DNA from 2 places in the Caldanaerobacter subterraneus subsp. tengcongensis MB4 genome. Region 1 is predicted to be linked to the other one. Evidence: riboswitches for the same ligand, from Rfam matches in the RefSeq annotation. Region 1 holds a riboswitch; the other holds the start of a gene.
What was found. Region 1 has a riboswitch for glycine ahead of gcvT (glycine cleavage system aminomethyltransferase GcvT). Riboswitches for the same ligand answer to the same signal wherever they lie in the genome.
Positions count from the first base shown of each region.

Region 2: another riboswitch for glycine. It lies ahead of TTE_RS09030 (GrdX family protein); the one in region 1 lies ahead of gcvT (glycine cleavage system aminomethyltransferase GcvT).

Region 1 covers NC_003869.1:311,613-315,025, reverse strand. The annotation lists gene TTE_RS01445 (ISLre2 family transposase) at 1-641, opposite strand, end outside; gene TTE_RS01440 (lipoate--protein ligase) at 769-1,749, opposite strand; glycine riboswitch at 1,967-2,065, shown strand; gene gcvT (glycine cleavage system aminomethyltransferase GcvT) at 2,116-3,240, shown strand; gene gcvH (glycine cleavage system protein GcvH) at 3,253-3,413, shown strand, end outside.
Region 2 covers NC_003869.1:1,824,110-1,827,522, reverse strand. The annotation lists gene TTE_RS09040 (FAD-dependent oxidoreductase) at 1-364, shown strand, start outside; gene yedF (sulfurtransferase-like selenium metabolism protein YedF) at 455-1,024, shown strand; glycine riboswitch at 1,115-1,216, shown strand; gene TTE_RS09030 (GrdX family protein) at 1,342-1,719, shown strand; gene trxB (thioredoxin-disulfide reductase) at 1,732-2,658, shown strand; gene trxA (thioredoxin TrxA) at 2,675-2,989, shown strand; gene TTE_RS09015 (glycine/sarcosine/betaine reductase component B subunit) at 3,003-3,413, shown strand, end outside.

The DNA.
Region 1 (3,413 bases):
TTTTTCTCTTCTCTACCTTCATGTATGTATACTAATCGTGGAGTTTCATCTCTCCCGTCCTGTAAAGGTACATGGTCCTCGTCTGCCTCTATGTATAAACCCCTTACTTCTTTCTTTTCTTTTATTTCTCTCTTTACTTCTACTTCCCCTATTTCCCTTATTGCATTTAATACCGTCTGTTTACTTAACTCCTCTGGACATGCTTTTTTACTACTTCTCTCATATGATTCTTCTATTGCGTTTTCTACTAACTTTATCTTTACTCCCTTTTCTATCCTATCGTGCCGTCCTATCTCTAATGCATCATCCACCAAATATGTATATCTCCCATCCTCTTTAGATTTGTAATATGTCCTCTCATATTCAATATCCCCAAGGACTGTCGTTAATCTCTTTTTATCTTTCCTCTCTACTACCCATTTTTCTTTCCTTCTCTTGTCTTCTTTTATTATCCTATCTAACTCTTCAATAATTGCTTCTATTGCCCCTCTACCTAGTTTGTCCGTGAGTTCCTTTATCCTTGCTACAAGCTCTGTAATATTCATTCCTTTGTTTAACAAATCACCAAAAATTTCTACTACTTCCTCAGTGAAATTTAGAGCATTTTGTAGTATAATATCCTCAAAGATATGTTTTTTCACAAGAGACACCCCTTTCGTGTTTTTTGGTTTTCCACAATCTATTTTATCACAGGGGTTGTCTCTTGTTTTTTTCACTCAAAAAATCCTACGATAATTTTACACTATGAGGTAAAAAAAGAAAAAATTTTTAAAACATCACCTCAATCAAATTATCAATAGTTATATTTGCCATATAATCTTGAAGATTTATCTTTGAAAGAGCCTTCCTCACCTCTTCCTCAGAGTGCTTTACCCCTTTTAATAAATCCTCCACTTCAGAAATGTCGTACTTCCCAAAGAAATCTCCGTATATTTTTACATCTTTTATTATACCCTTTTCTACATTTAGATTGACTTCTACAGTACCGCCGGGGAATTTTTTCTCATGCTTCATTTTATAGTCGGGAGAAGACCCGAAATTCCACTCCCAAGTGCCGTATTTCTCTTCTACTAATTTGTTTATCTTTTTTAAATCCTCTTCTGTAAATTCGTACATCTCTCCTCCGCCAGTTTGCTCCTTTATGTGTTCCATTATTAAATTTATAAATTCCTCTATAGTGATAGGCTCTTTTAAATATTCGCTTATATTCGCCACTCTTTTGGATACAGACTTAACTCCCTTATCTTCAAACTTAACAGGCCTCACCTTTAAAGCAGCTGACAGGTCTGTAATATTTGATGAAAAGAGCAAAGTTCCGTGGTGCAGAATCCTATTCTTGTAATAATACTGGGCATTTCCAGATATCTTTTTCCCATCAATGGTTATATCATTTCTGCCGGAAAACTCTGCTTCCACTCCTAATTTTCTAAGAACGTCTATAATAGGCTGTGCAAACCTTTTAAAATCTGTAAATCCACCCTCATCTGCATTTACAATAAACGTAAAGTTTAAGTTGCCTAAGTCGTGAAAAACCGCCCCTCCCCCTGATAGCCTTCTGACAACGGGAATTTTGTGTTCTCTTACATAGTCCAAATTTATCTCTGCCAGAGTATTTTGATTTTTGCCAACTATTATGCTGGGTTCATTGCGCCAGAGCATAAAGCATTCGTCTTTGAATTCCTTTAAAACGTATTCTTCAGCTGCCAAGTTGAAATAGGGATTTGTGTTTTTGTTATAAATATACAGCATACACTCCACCCCTCGTCTCAATTTTAACGATTGTTGACTTAAAGTCTATGGATAATATATAATGATGGTAAAAGTATAGCATAATTTTAAAAAAAATTGAATACTGTCTAGATGAAGATAGCGAGAGATTATCTTCCATAAATGGAAGATAGCCGAAGGGGAAATACAAAGGCCCGCCAAGCCTTTGTAGAAGCTCTCAGGCGGCAGGATCGCTATCGGATAGGCCTCTGGAAAGTCTCGTAAAGAGCACCGAAGGAGCAATACATATGGAAGGCCATATGTAGAAGCTCTCAGGTAGAAAAACAGAGGAGTTGTGATGGCACTTAATCTTTTCGTGCTCACTCACAGCTCCTCTGTTTAAATTTTATGAAAGGGTGTGATAGTTTGGATAATCTCAAAAAAACCCCATTGTATGAAATTTATCCTAAGTACAATGCAAAAATAATAGACTTTGCCGGCTGGGCAATGCCAGTTCAATTCGAAAGCATAATATCAGAACACGAAGCTGTCAGAAATGCAGCAGGCCTTTTCGATGTATCCCATATGGGAGAAATAATTGTAAAAGGAAAAGATGCGTTTCCTTTCCTCCAGAACCTCCTCACAAATGACCTTTCCAAGTTAAATGACAATCAGGTGCTTTACACTTTCATGTGCAATCACAACGGAGGAGTAATTGACGACCTTCTAGTCTACAAGTATTCCAACAACTACTATCTTTTAGTAGTTAATGCAGCAAACATAGAAAAGGATTACAAATGGATGCTGAACAATGCAGGAATATACAAAGTGGAAATTGAAAATGTGTCAGATAAGATAGCAGAACTAGCAATTCAGGGTCCAAAAGCAGAAGAAATCCTTCAAAAATTGACTGATGAGGACCTATCACAGATCAAGTTCTTCTACTTCAAAGATAAAGTAAAAATTGCTGGTGTAGAATGCTTAGTTTCCCGCACAGGTTACACTGGTGAAGACGGATTTGAAATTTATATGCCAAATGAACATGCTGTCACCCTTTGGGAGAAAATTTTAGAGGCGGGCAAAGATTACGGCCTCAAGCCGGCAGGTCTTGGCGCAAGAGATACACTTCGCTTTGAAGCAGGTTTGCCTCTTTATGGAAATGAATTAGGAGAGGACATAACTCCTTTAGAAGCAGGTTTAGGATTTTTTGTGAAGTTTGACAAAGGAAATTTTATTGGAAAAGACGCTCTTTTAAAACAGAAGGAACAAGGATTAAAGAGAAAACTGGTAGGATTTGAAATGATAGGCAATGGAATTCCAAGACACGGGTATGAAGTACAGGCTGATAATCAAAAAATTGGCTATGTGACTACGGGTTATTTCTCTCCAACTCTTAAAAAGAACATAGGACTCGCTTTGATTGACTCAAAATACGCCCAAATAGGAAATCAAATTGAGGTAATAATAAGAAATAAGCCGCTTAAAGCGGTGATAGTAGATAAGAATTTCTACAAGAAAAATTACAAAAAATAGGAGGGTTTGAACATGGAAGTTTTAGAAGGCCTTTATTATTCAAAAGACCATGAGTGGGTAAAAGTAGAGGGAGACAAGGTATACATAGGAATCACAGACTATGCTCAGCATTCACTGGGAAACATCGTTTACGTTGAACTTCCGGAGGTAGGATCTGAACTTTCTGCTGGAGA
Region 2 (3,413 bases), 1.2 Mb from region 1:
AAAGATATACAATACTGCTTTTGCTGCAGCAGGCCTCACAGAAACACAAGCTAGAGCTGAGGGATTTGATATAGTCATTGGTGAATTTAACACTATAGACAAACACCCTGGAACACTGCCAAATACCATGAATGTTAAGATAAAATTGATTTTTTCAAGGTATTCAGGAGTTATACTGGGAGCTCAACTAGCAGGTGGAGATAATGTGGGTGAAATGATAAACATTTTAAGCCTAGCAATACAAAAAGGGACAACAGCTTCAGAATTGACTACTTTCCAAGTGGCGACCCATCCACTTCTTACTTCATCGCCAGTTTCTTACCCAATAAGTTCTGCTGCTTTAGATGCTTTGTCAAAAATATGATTAAGTGTTATAATTAAATTAAAATGAAAAAAGGCAGGATTTTAACAAACCTGCCTTTTTTCATGAGTTAAAAGGGGAGGGAGAATTTTTATGGATAATATAGTTGATGCAAGGGGTAAAAACTGCCCTATTCCTGTCATTATGACTAAAAAAGCGTTGGAAAACATTCAGGAAGGAAAAATTTTAGTAATTGTGGACAATGAAACGGCTAAAGAGAATGTTTCAAAATATGCGAAAAGTGCAGGTTGTGAAGTGGCAGTAGAAGAAAAGGAAAAAGAATTTTACATAAATATTTACAGGAAAAAGACTGTAATCAATGAAAAGAGCGATAATTATGTAGTTGTCGTTACTTCTGACAAATTTGGTGAGGGAGATGAGAGACTTGGTAAAATTCTAATGAAGAGCTTTATTGTTTCTCTAAAGGAGCAGAGTAAAAAGCCTGAAAGTATAATTTTTATAAATAATGGTGTAAAGCTTACCACAGAAGGTTCAGAAGTCATCGAAGATTTGAAAGAGTTAATGGAAATGGGAGTGGAGATTATCTCTTGTGGAACTTGTCTTGATTTTTATGGCATAAAAGAAAAGCTTTTAGTGGGCAGTATTTCAAATATGTATTCAATAGCAGAAAAAATGACTACTTTGAGGGCAATCAGGGTATAACCTTTAAGAGAAAATGTATTGACGTTGGTGATTTTATGGAATATAATATAATTGTAAAGTATTTAACAAACAATTTAATATTGAAATGGGATGAAGAATGCGGGAGAGACCCTAACCGGGCGCCGAAGGAGCAAGCGGGTATATGGCCTGTATACTCGTGAAACTCTCAGGCAAAAGGACCGCATTCGGACCATATCCCGGAAAGCCTCTAAAGAGGCACCGAAGGAGCAATTCTTCTATAAAGAAGAATCTCTCAGGTAAACAGACGGGGGAATAAAAGGCGTAAGGTCCTTTTATTCCCCTATTTTGGTGATATTATGAAATACGTTATCATCACAAATAACCCTTTAGTAAGAGATAAATATCCTCAAAACTGTGAGTTTGTTGTGGGAACAATTGTTAATGTATTGACAAGGTGTAGAGACCTCATCCATAAAGGATATGTCTTAATGTCCCATCCTTTTGCGGGAAACGTAAAACCAGATTGTTCTCCTTTTAAATCTGTTTTGCTTAAGGAAAATAAAGGCCCTGTTGATTTTAATAGTGTGATGATAATTGAGGAATGCCTTAATAGAGTAAAAGAGATAATAGAGAAGGAAGGAATAAATTATATAGACGATGAAAAGGTTTTAAATGACTTTGCCTACCTTGATAAAGAATTGATAAAAGAAGCTATAGAAACTTTTAGAGAATAGCGAGGTGAAATTGTGTCTACTTTATATGATTGTCTCATAATTGGTGGAGGGCCTGCTGGACTATCTGCAGCGATTTACGCTTCAAGAGGAAAATTGAATACTGTAGTTTTTGAAAGAAGTAAGATTGGAGGTCAAGCTGCTATAACGGATGATATAGAAAATTATCCCGGTTCTGTGGAAGAGGCGACAGGACCTAAAATTGTAAAGAGGATGAGAGAACAGGCAGAATCTTTTGGAACTTGTTTTGTCATGGAAGAAGTCAAAAAAGTAGAATTGAGCGAAAAGATAAAAAAGGTTATAACTACAAAAGGCTGTTATGAAGGGAAGACGGTTATAATTGCTACAGGAGCGGAACATATGAAATTAAATGTGCCAGGAGAAGAAGAATTTATAGGCAAAGGAGTTTCTTATTGCGCAACCTGTGATGCAGATTTCTTTACTGATTTGGATGTGGTAGTGGTAGGGGGAGGGGACTCTGCTGTTCAGGAGGCGTTATACCTCACTAAATTTGCTAAAAACGTTACAATTATCCACAGAAGAGATAAGTTAAGAGCAAACAAATGCTTGCAAGATAAGGCTTTTAAAAATCCCAAAATAAAATTTCTGTGGGACAGCGTAGTGGAAAGGATAGAAGGGGATGGGATAGTAGAGAAAGTTATAGTGAGAAACGTCAAAACAGGAGAGTTGAAGGAAGTAAAAACGGATGGGGTGTTTATTTTCATCGGGATGAAGCCCAGTACAGAAATTTTCAAGGGATTAATTGAGATGGATGAAAGGGGATATATTCTGACAGATGAAAATATGAGGACAAATATTGAAGGAGTGTTTGCCGCAGGGGATTGCAGGGCAAAACTGTTAAGACAAATAGTGACAGCAGCGGCAGATGGGGCGATAGCAGCAGTAGCTGCTGAGAGGTATATTGAAGAATTGGAGTGTTGAAAGGAGGTGAGAATTGGTGATTGAAGTGAATAAAGACAATTTTGATGAAGTAGTAAAAAAGGAAGAAAAGTTGGTCTTGATTGACTTTTGGGGACCAAAGTGCGAACAGTGCCTTGCTTTAATGCCTGAAGTAGAAAAGTTAGAGCAAAAATATGCTGATAAAGTTAAATTTTGCAAATTAGATGCTTCACAAAACAGGAGATTGTGCATTTCTTTGAAGGTATTAGGACTTCCAACTTTTCAGCTTTACAAAAATGGCGAAAAAGTGGATGAAATATCAAAAGATGTGACAATAGAGAAGATTGAGGAGATGATAAAAAGGCATATTTAGAGGAGGTGATTTTATGAGGCTGGAAATAGGGAATATTTATATAAAAGATGTGGTGTTTTCTGATGTAACAAAAGTAAAAGATGGAGTGCTTTACTTAAATAAAGAAGAAATAATTAAAGCTTTAAAGCAAGACAGCAGACTAGAAAGAGTAGATATAGAAATTGCAAAGCCGGGAGAAGAAGTGAGAATAATACCAGTAAAGGACGTAATTGAACCGCGTGTCAAAGTTAGAGGAAAAGGAGGAATATTTCCAGGATTTATAAGCAAAGTAGAGACAGTAGGAGAGGGTAGAACTCATGTCTTAAAAGGGACAGCTGTGGTGACAACCGGTAGGATTGTGGGATTCCAGGAAGGCATAATTGACATGTCAGGGGAAGGTGCAAAATATACTCCTTTTTCGAAGCTTATAAATATCGTAGTGGTG